Regions from separate parts of the Pseudomonas sp. YNh genome, predicted to be linked through region 3. Evidence: riboswitches for the same ligand, from Rfam matches in the RefSeq annotation. Region 3 holds a riboswitch; each other region holds the start of a gene.
The links. A riboswitch is a leader RNA that binds a small molecule or an ion and turns the genes downstream of it on or off. The one in region 3 is predicted to bind cobalamin.

Region 1 (3,268 bases), on a different contig from region 3:
CCAGGGCGAGGGTCGCCGGGCCCAGTACCTGGCGGGTCAGCAGCAACCGGGCTGTGCTCCCGGGCTGCTCGCTGGCGAGGGCCAGCGCCGCGCTTTCGGCTACGCCCCAGCAGCCGCTGTGGGCATGGGCTGTGGCAGAGCGGTGGCTGAGCAGCGGCTCAAAGGCTTGCAGTTGCGCGCTATGGTACAGCACCAAAGGCAAGCCAAGGCGTTCGGCCAGTTGCTGCAAGCCGGCTTCGTCGGCCTTGAGGCTGATACTGGCAATGCCGCGCAGGTCGGCAAGCGCCAGGCCCTGGCTAGCCAGGGCTTGGTGCAGCAGGGTTTGCAGGGTGTCCACCGGGCAGCCCCGGCGGCAGCCGAAGCCGGCGTAGAACGCCGACATCAGGCCTGGCTGGAGCGGCGGAACAGCCACGCACTGAGCAGGCCCAAGGCTACCCAGAAGGCAGCGTTGGTCAGCCAGGAGGCCATCTTGAACTGGGTCTCCAGTGCTTCGGGGGCCAGGCTTTCATGTACTTCGGGCTGCGGAGCGCCGATTACATGGGGGATTACCAGCAGCACGGCGCCCAGCGCCTTCAGTAGCCAGTGGCGGGCGAACACCAGCAAGGCCAGGCCAAGGGCCGTGGCGCTGGCCGTGCCAATCCACCAGGCCTGGCGTTGCCCCAGGTCGGCGGCAGCAGTGCCGGGCAGCTCCGGTGGCAGCCCCAACGTCGGGGCCAGGCAGAACACGGCAAAACCGGCCAGGCCCCACAGCGCACCGGTGCCGGCACGCTGCGGTTCGCGCAGGCTGTAAAGGGCGGCGAGAATAAGGGCGAAGCCGACTGCGACCACCAGGTTGCCCCCGGTGGTGGACAGCACCCGCTGCCAACCGTCTTCCGGCGACCAGGCTTCGGCGCTGTGCTCATGGGCGGCCACTTCGCCACCATGTTCGTGCTGTGCGGCCGGGGCCGAGGATTCGTAGGTTTCCGCCTCAAGAATCAGCGGGGCGACCCAGAAGCTTTGCAGCAGGGTCAGCAGCAGGGCCGCAAGCAGCCCGCTGAAGCCCGCGGTACGGGCAATGCGCGTGATCATCAGGCGTACTCAGTGGCAGGGGAAGGCGGCGCTGTGGCGGGTGTCGTGGGCGGCGTTGTGCACGGCCTCGATGTGCGAAAAGCCGGCGAAGTACACCAGGCACAGGCCCAGCAGGCTGGCGCCGACGGCGATGACGACGCGCTGGCTGAGGGTGACGGGTGTGGCAAGGCTGTGCTGCTTGGTGCTGGTGACGGGCATGACGCGTTCCTCTGCTTTTTGTTGGCAACGGGCAAGCGCGGCATCCCCGATGCGTGGCCGCCCAGGGGAATGCAACAGCGCCCGCCCACCGCGGGGTGTTCATGAACGCCAGGCCGGTCTCCGGGCTTGCGAGGAGGAGCAGGGCTCCTGGAAAGCGTCACCTTCCCATGCCGGACTACATGGCACAGTGGTACAGACGCTTCACTCGCTTACCGTTGCGGGGGCAGCACCGGCCTTGTCCGGCCCTGATGGAGGGCCTGGGACGCACCGGTTTCCCGTTTCACCCCCTGTGGGGGCACCTGAACGTGAGGCATAAGGAGAGCATGGGGGCGGGGTTTGCGTCAATTGCCAAGTACCGAAGGTGCAAGGTACACCTGTGGGAGTGGGGTTACCCGCGAACACCGGCTTTGCCGGTGCCATGCACCGGGTTGGATGCTTCGCGGGTGAACCCGCTCCCACAGGCCAGGAGCAAATGTGCAGATGCTTCAGAAGTCATAGGCCAGCTTGGTGTACCAATAGCCGCCACCTGGGTGGAACGGTGGGTTGCCGTACGCCGCCTGGTTGCCGTTGGCGTTGTACACGCCGTTCTTGTCGGGTCGCACATTGAAGATGTTGGTGCCACCCACACTGACGGTCAGGCTGTCGAACAGCAGGTAGGACAGGTCCAGGTCGGTGATCCACTTGGCGCCGAAGGTGCGGTCCTGGGCCTGGTTCTGCTGCCAGGTTTCGACCTTGCCGTAGCGGGTGGTCTGCAAGGTGCCGGTGAAGCTGCCCAGCAACCACTGGCTGCCCAGTACCCATTTGGTTCTCGGCGAGGCTGCCACCAGGTCGCCCTCGCGGCCATGGCCGACCACGTCGATACCGGCGGCGGCCAGCGCTGCGGGCGTACCCCGGGTGCCGCGTACGGTCGTCTTGTTCCAGTTGAAGCCCAAGGTCCAGCGCACATCGCCCCAGGCACCGAACTCGCTGGTGTGGTCGCCCACCAGGTCGAGGCCGCGGGTGCGGGTGTCGAAGGCGTTGGTGTAGTAGTTGATCCAGGTTGTGCGTGCCAGGCCCAGCGATTCGAGGATGTCGCCAATGGCACCGGCACCGTTCTGCCGGTCGTAGAGGTTTTCGGTGAGCAGGATGCGGTCGTCAATGTCGATCAGGTAAGTGTCCAGGGTAACGCTGGTGCGGCGCGCCGGTTGCCAGGTCAGGCCAAGGCCGGCGTTGCGCGATTTCTCCGGGTCGAGCTTGTCGCCGCCGAATGCCAGCGCGGCGGCACTGCCGGGCGCCACGGTGCGGCGCAAGGCCGGCACTACATTGCCGTCGGCGTCCAGCGCGGTGCGGTTGTCGCTGACGGTGTAGCCGCTCTGGGTCAGCGACGGGGCGCGGAAGCCGCTGCCCAGGGTGCCGCGTACCGCCACGGTTTCGCTCAGTTCATAGCGTGAATTGAGCTTGAAGCTGGCGGTGTTGCCCGAGTCGTCGTCGTAGTGCTCGACGCGCGCGGCGGCGCCCAGGTACCAGCGCGGCGTCAGGTCCAGGCCGAGGTCGATGTAGGCGGCATAGTTGTTGCGCTTCACATCGGCCTCGTCTTCCGGGCGAATGGTCAGCGCAGCCTGGGCGCCCACGGCGGTCTGGCCGTTGGCCAGCGCATAGAGCGGGTTGGGGCGCCCGTCTGCCAGGGTAGCCGGGTAGGTGTAGGGCCCGACGCTGTAGGCGATTGGGTCGCCGGCGAAGGTCCGGAAGCGCTCCCAGCGGTGCTCCAGGCCGGCCGAGACGCGGGTCGGTACCGCCAGGCCGAACAGGCCATCGAAGGCGCGGGTGATGTCCAGGTTGTTCACCCACTGGTCGAACTGCAACGTCGCCAGGTCATCGAACGAGGTTGGTGAGGCCGGGCCGTAGGTGGGGTTGATGGTCAGGTCGCTGGACTGCTGGTTCTTGTTGCGCCCGTAGGTGGTGGACAGGTCCCAGTCCCAGGCACCGGCGGCGCCACGTGCGCCGAGCAGCCACTGGTAGTCGG
Region 2 (3,268 bases), on a different contig from region 3:
GCGCAAGTAGTGCCAGAGGCGCTCGGCCTGGTCGCCCGCGACGGTGCCCAGGCGGGTCAGCTCCGGGTCCGGTCGATCATCGCCCGGCACCAGTATCAGCTGCACGCCACGGGCGGCCAGCTCGACCAGTTGTTCAACACCATAGCGCCAGTAGCCGACACCGCCGTGCAGCGACACCAGGATGACCTTGGCATGGCGCAGCACCTGGTCGACATACAGGTCGACCGAAGCGTGGTTCTGCACCTGCATCGGGTTGGCCAGGCGCAGGCTGGGGAAGCCTTCAGGCAATTGCTCGGCGGTATCGGCGAGCAGCGCCAGGTGCGAATCGCCGCTGCAGAGAATCACCAGCTCGGCGGGTGTCTGGCCGAGATCGGCAATACTGTCGTCCGGCACGAAGCCGCCGGGCTGGGTCCGCAGCAGGTGCACGGGTCAGGCGCCCAAGGCCTGGCGCAGGCGCGCTTCCAGCTGGGCAGCGTCCAGTTCCTGGCCGATCAGCACCAGGCGGGTGATGCGCGGCTCGTCGGCACGCCAGGCGCGGTCGAAGTGCTTGTCGAAACGCGTACCCACGCCTTGTACCAGCAGGCGCATCGGTTTGCCCGGGATGGCCGCGAAACCTTTGGCGCGCAGGATGCCGAATTCCACCACCAGCTGGGTCAGGGCGTCGAGCAGCAGGCTTTCGTCAGCCTCTGGCAGGTCGATGGAGATGGAATCGAAGGCGTCGTGATCATGGTCGTCATGATCATCGCCGTCGTGGTGCGAATCGTGGTGGGTGCGGCGGCCATCGATGTGTGCCTCGGACTCGGCGCCCACGCCCAGCAGCACCTCCAGTGGCAGCTTGCCGCTGCTGGCCTCGACCACCTTGACTGCCGGCGGCAGTTCTTCGGCCACTTCGGCGCGGACCTTGGCCAGGCCTTCCGCGTCGATCAGGTCGGCCTTGTTCAGTACCACCAGGTCGGCGCTGGCCAGCTGATCGGCGAACAGCTCATGCAGTGGCGATTCGTGGTCCAGGTTAGGGTCGAGCTTGCGCTGGGCATCGACCTGGTCCGGGTAGGCGGCAAACGTGCCGGCGGCCACGGCCGGGCTGTCGACCACGGTGATGACCGCGTCGACAGTGCAGGCGTTGCGGATTTCCGGCCACTGGAAGGCTTGCACCAGCGGCTTGGGCAGGGCGAGGCCGCTGGTCTCGATCAGGATGTGGTCCAGGTCGCCGCGGCGAGCTACCAGCTCGCGCATGACCGGGAAGAACTCTTCCTGCACGGTGCAGCACAGGCAGCCGTTGGCCAGTTCATAGACACGGCCGCTGGCTTCTTCCTCGGTGCAACCGATGCTGCACTGCTTGAGGATTTCGCCGTCGATGCCCAGTTCGCCGAATTCGTTGACGATGACCGCAATGCGGCGGCCCTGGGCGTTGTCGAGCATGTGGCGCAGCAAGGTGGTCTTGCCCGAGCCGAGGAAGCCGGTAACGATGGTAACGGGAAGCTTGGCCAGTGTTTTCATGTCGCATTGCCCTTGGCAGAGTGGCGCGGGCATGCAGGACGACAGCCGCGGGCCAGGCCGGCCGGGCTTGTTCGCCACCGGATCACCCCGCCCGGTTGAAAGTCGAAAACGTTGCGAGGCAGGTCTCCTGGCTTGCACCGTTCCATCCCCCGTTCAGTTGAACCGCGGGCTGGCGGGATGACGCCTTCCCGCGCGTTGGCGCAGTGGCTGTGTCGATCCGTTGTCGGTGCTTACAGTTGCGGGGGCAGCCGCGGCTTTTACCGCGTTCCCGTCTTAGCTTCGGCCTGGCCGAAGAACCTCGAAGTGGCAAGGCTACGCAGTGGCTGGCGGGTGGTCAACCATTGCTGCGGGGCGTGCCGACAACTCTTGGCGGCACTGCGGTACAGTGGCGACTTTGCCCACTGTCAAGGACGCCCCATGCCCCTCGCCCCCGCCATACCGGTACTGCGCATCTTCTCGGTCGACAAGGCCAGGGAGTTCTACATGGATTTCCTCGGCTTCAGCCTGGACTGGGAGCACCGCTTCAGCCCGGACCTGCCGTTGTACATGCAGATTCACCGTGATGGCCTGATACTGCACCTTACCGAGCACCATGGCGATGCCTGCCCCGGCTCTACAGTGTTTGCCCGCCTCGACGACCTGCGGGCGCTGGAGCATGAACTGCAAGGCAAACAGTACGGTTACGCCCGGCCCGAAGCCGAGCGCCTGGACTGGGGCCTGCAGATGCAGGTGTGCGACCCGTTCGGCAACCGCCTGCGCTTCTGCCAGCAGATCGATGACGAGGCCAACCTGTGAAGGCGCTGGGCAAACGCGAAATGGCCCGCCTGGAGCGGGAGCTGGTAGCGTGCCTGACGGACGCCTGTGAAACCGCCAAGGCAGAAATCGTCGGGTTCACCTGGCTCACCCATCGCCTGGATCCTGAGAACTTCCCGGCCAGCCTGCGTATTACTTGGGTGTTTGACCAAGAGGCCGAGAAAGTCGCTGCTGTGGCGGGTGAAGCAAAGGCACGCATGCTTGCGCTGACCCGCCAGGCGTTGGACCACGCCGGCATACAACTGGATCACCCGGCCTGGCATGTACGGTTTGACAGCGAAGAGGCCTGCAAACAGAGCCACGGAGGCGACTGGGCCAAGCGCTTGACGGGGCACTGAGCTCAGGGCCAGTCAAGATCGGGCGCCGCTCACGCGGCGCATCGCCGGCAAGCCAGCTCCCACCTGACCGCACCGGCCTGAAGCCAGCGCAGTTCTCACCTTGACCGCGCCGGCCTGGAGGCAGCGCAGTTCCTGTGGGAGCTGGCTTGCCGGCGATGAGGCCCGTGCAGGAAACCCATACACGGCGGGCGGTACTTTACCCGCCCCCAGCGGGCCGTTAGGCTACGCACTCCCCCAGTATGAGGTATTCGTCCAATGCGCCATTAATGCCGCCGTCCATTCGACGGCCAGTCTTCAGCCTCCGGTTTGCTCCGGAGATGTCGCGGCATTTGTGGAGTTGTGCATGACGAACACGTCGATCCTGACGCTGGACAGCGTCTGTTTGGCCTTGCCTGATGGCCGGGTACTGTTTACCGACCTCAACGAAACCTTCGACCAACGGCGTACCGGCCTGGTCGGGCGCAATGGCGTGGGCAAGAGCCTGCTAGGGCAGGTTCTCGCCGGCCAGCGTGCACCGAGCAGCGGCCAGTGCAGGCGCCGTGGGCCTGTCCATCTGCTGAACCAGCAGGTAATCGAGCGCAGCGCCACGCTTGCCGACCTGGCGCAGGTGGGGGCGGTGG
Region 3 (3,268 bases):
GGCCGGGGCGTGGCGCGCCTGATGTGCGAGCACTCGCAGAAGCTGGCACGCCAAGAGGGCTTTCTGGCCCTGCAGTTCAACTCGGTAGTGGCCAGCAATGAAGTCGCGGTGGCACTGTGGCACAAGCTGGGCTTCGAAACGGTCGGGCGCTTGCCCAAGGCTTATCGCCATGCCCGCCTGGGGCTGGTGGATTGCCTGGTGATGTACAAGTGGCTGGCGGATGAACCGGTGGTGGAGAAGCCGCCACTGCTGATCGGGCGCAAGAATATCGAGGCGCGGGTGTCGCGGCGTCGCGGGCGCTGATCTTCTCTCGCAGGCTAGTCCTCTTCGCGGGTGAACCCGCTACCACAAGTACTGCGCAGCATTCAAAGACTGTGCGGTCCCTGTGGGAGCGGGCAAGCCCGCGAAGAGGTCGGGCCTGCTAAACGCTCAGTTTCAGAAGGCCAGGCCCACCTTCACCCCAAACTCGTCACGCTTGAGCTTGGTGTTGTCTGCTGCTGGCGAATCTTCATCCAGCTTGTATTCGGTTCGGGTGTAGTAAACACCCGCCTGCACCGGCATACCGCCCTGCTGGTTCATCAGCAACGTCACTTCGGCATACGGGTTGGTGCGGTCTTTCAGGTCGACCGTGTCGCTACCAAAGTCGTCAACCTTCAGCCGCGCGCGGCCGTCCAGGGTGTGGCGTGCCCCAACTTCCACGCGCAAGGTCGAGGCGTCGAACTGGTGGTTGTAGCCCAATGCCGCCTTGGCAAAGGGCGATTTCACCGTGAGCTTGGTATCGAGGTCGTTGATTTCCGGTTCGAAGCGCGACCAGCTGTAACCGCCGCCCACGGTCACGTCGACAAAGTTGCGAGCGTCCAGCGCCGCACGCCAGCCAAGGTCAAGGTCGGCCTGGGCCTCCTTGAGCTTGTTGTCGTTCTTCTTGCCGAATTTGGCTTCGGCGCCGAGCTGGTAGATGAAACCGGATTCGGCTGTCAGCTTGTTGCCGAAGGTGGCGAACACGCCGCCTTGGCCCATGTGTTCCTTGTCGCTTTCACTGCCACCTTCGAACTTGAACTTGTCGTAGGCGCCCTGCAGACCAAGTGTGAACAGCGGGTCGGTGCTGGGCGCGGCGGTGGCGGCCAGCGGCGCAGCGATCAGAGCGAGCAGGCAGGTGTGGCGCAACAGTTGACGAGCAGACATGCGGGAAGTCTCCATGACTTGATAACGAAAGGCGAACGTGCGGTTCGAGACAAACGCCGCGAAAAAAGTTCGAAAAAAAAATCACTAACCGCGCGCAACCTTGTGTTTTATCGCGGTATTCATGGGGCGCCAACATTTGACGCCACAGCGTTTCAGTGGTCAGATGCGCGCCAGTTTCAGGTGCCCTTCGCCGCCGCGCGCAGGGTGAAACGGGAAGCCGGTGCGTCGTGGTACCCACGACAAGTCCGGCGCTGCCCCCGCAACGGTAAGCGAGCGACCCCTTCGAGATACCACTGTGCACATGCATGGGAAGGTGAAGGTGTCATGCCCCTCGCAAGCCCGGAGACCGGCCTGGAGCGTCACTTGGCAACCCGCGGTGGGCGGGCGCAGGCCGGAATCCGTGCGCGCGCCTGCCTGCATGGTTCGCCTTTGCGTGTTTTCCACCGGGATCCATTCATTCCTGCAGCAGTGGAACGACATGTCCCGTAAGTTCAAGCTTCACCCCCTGGCGGCCTGCCTGGCCGTCGCCCTGCCGGCCCTGGCCGATGACCGTGACCCACAACCCCTGGCCTTGCCCTCCACGGCCATCACCGACACCCTCGACAGCCGGGCCATCGACCTGGCCACGCCAACCCAGGCAGGCTCGCGCCTTGGCCTCAGCGCCCTGGAAACACCGGCCAGCACCAGCAGCATCAGCGCCGAGCAGATCCAGCAGCGCAACAACCTCACCGTGCAGGATGCGGTAACGCGGTCGCCGGGCATCACCTTCGTCGGCTCCCCGGGCGACGGCGGCACCGGCCTGTCCGCCCGCGGCTTTGCCGGCCACAGCTCGGTGATGACCCTGTTCGACGGCGCCCGCCTGTACACCGGTGCCGGCACCCAGACGTTCCCTGTCGACCCGTGGATGGTCGAACGCATCGATGTGATTCGCGGCCCGGCTTCGGTACTGCATGGCGAAGGCGCCACCGGCGCGGTGATCAACGTGATCCCGAAAAAACCGTTTGCCGGTGAGGTGCGCAACCACCTGCGCCTGGGCTACGGCTCGTGGGACCGCCAGCAGCTGGGCCTGGACAGCGGCGGCAGCCTCAGCGAGCGCCTGAGCTATCGCCTCACCCTCAACCAGCAGGCCGGCAACGGCTGGGTCGACCGCACCACTTCGCGCAGCCTGGCCCTGAGTGCCGCGCTGCGTTTCGATGCCAGTGACGACCTCAGCTTTACCCTTGCCCACGACCGTGGCGATGCAGAGCCTGCCAACTACTACGGCACCCCGCTGATCGACGGGCACTACCGCAGCAGCCTGCGCAAGAAAAACTACAACGTGCAGAACGACGTGCAGCACTACGTCGATGAGTGGACCCGGCTGACCACCGACTGGACGTTGAACGACCACGTCAGCGCCAGCAACCAGCTGTACTATATCAAGAGCCGCCGCCACTGGCGCAACGCCGAAGACTACAGCTGGGACGCCGAGCGCCAGCAATTGCAGCGCGGCAGCTACCTGGAAATCAAGCATAACCAGGAACAGTTCGGCGACCGCCAGACCTTCACCTTTGACCACAGCGTGTTCGGCCTGGCCAGCAAGACCGTGGTCGGCGCGGAATACAACAAGGTCCGCTTCAACGTCGACAGCAATGCGCCCTACAACGATGTGGGCGGCGACTACATCGACCCGTGGCAACCAGAACCGGGCTGGTTTCACAGCGCCTCGCCGCTGCGCCCGCAAACCTTGTCCAGCACCCACACCTTCGCCCTGTTCGCCGAAAACCGCCTGCAGCTGAGCGACCGGCTGTCGCTGGTCACCGGCGTGCGCCGCGACCAGAACCACATCGACCGCACCAACCTGACCAACGACAGCCGCAGCGACCGCAGCCTGCAAGGTGGCAACTGGCGCGCCGGGCTGGTGTTCGCCGTCACCGACGACCTGTCGCTCTACGGGCAGTACTCCACCAGCCAGGAGGGGGTCAACAACCTCATCAGCCTCAGCCCCACACAGATGCACTATGACCTGACCGAGGCGAAGCAGACCGAGGTAGGCCTCAAGCAGCGCTTCTGGGACGGCCGTGGCGAATGGACGCTTGCCGCCTAC

Region 1: linked by a shared signal. The riboswitch ahead of WF331_RS18030 (CbtB domain-containing protein) and the one ahead of WF331_RS06825 (TonB-dependent receptor) in region 3 are both predicted to bind cobalamin.
Region 2: linked by a shared signal. The riboswitch ahead of cobW (cobalamin biosynthesis protein CobW) and the one ahead of WF331_RS06825 (TonB-dependent receptor) in region 3 are both predicted to bind cobalamin.

What each region holds. Positions count from the first base shown of each region.
Region 1 is NZ_JBBMRJ010000017.1:34,074-37,341, reverse strand. Features, by position in the region: gene WF331_RS18040 (cobalamin biosynthesis protein) at 1-382, opposite strand, end outside; gene WF331_RS18035 (CbtA family protein) at 382-1,068, opposite strand; gene WF331_RS18030 (CbtB domain-containing protein) at 1,078-1,266, opposite strand; cobalamin riboswitch at 1,361-1,584, opposite strand; gene WF331_RS18025 (TonB-dependent receptor plug domain-containing protein) at 1,752-3,268, opposite strand, start outside.
Region 2 is NZ_JBBMRJ010000012.1:139,948-143,215, forward strand. Features, by position in the region: gene cobN (cobaltochelatase subunit CobN) at 1-426, opposite strand, end outside; gene cobW (cobalamin biosynthesis protein CobW) at 430-1,497, opposite strand; cobalamin riboswitch at 1,598-1,813, opposite strand; gene WF331_RS14885 (glyoxalase superfamily protein) at 1,915-2,292, shown strand; gene WF331_RS14890 (hypothetical protein) at 2,289-2,648, shown strand; gene WF331_RS14895 (ATP-binding cassette domain-containing protein) at 2,992-3,268, shown strand, end outside.
Region 3 is NZ_JBBMRJ010000005.1:220,035-223,302, reverse strand. Features, by position in the region: gene WF331_RS06835 (GNAT family N-acetyltransferase) at 1-303, shown strand, start outside; gene WF331_RS06830 (outer membrane beta-barrel protein) at 436-1,182, opposite strand; cobalamin riboswitch at 1,344-1,550, shown strand; gene WF331_RS06825 (TonB-dependent receptor) at 1,661-3,268, shown strand, end outside.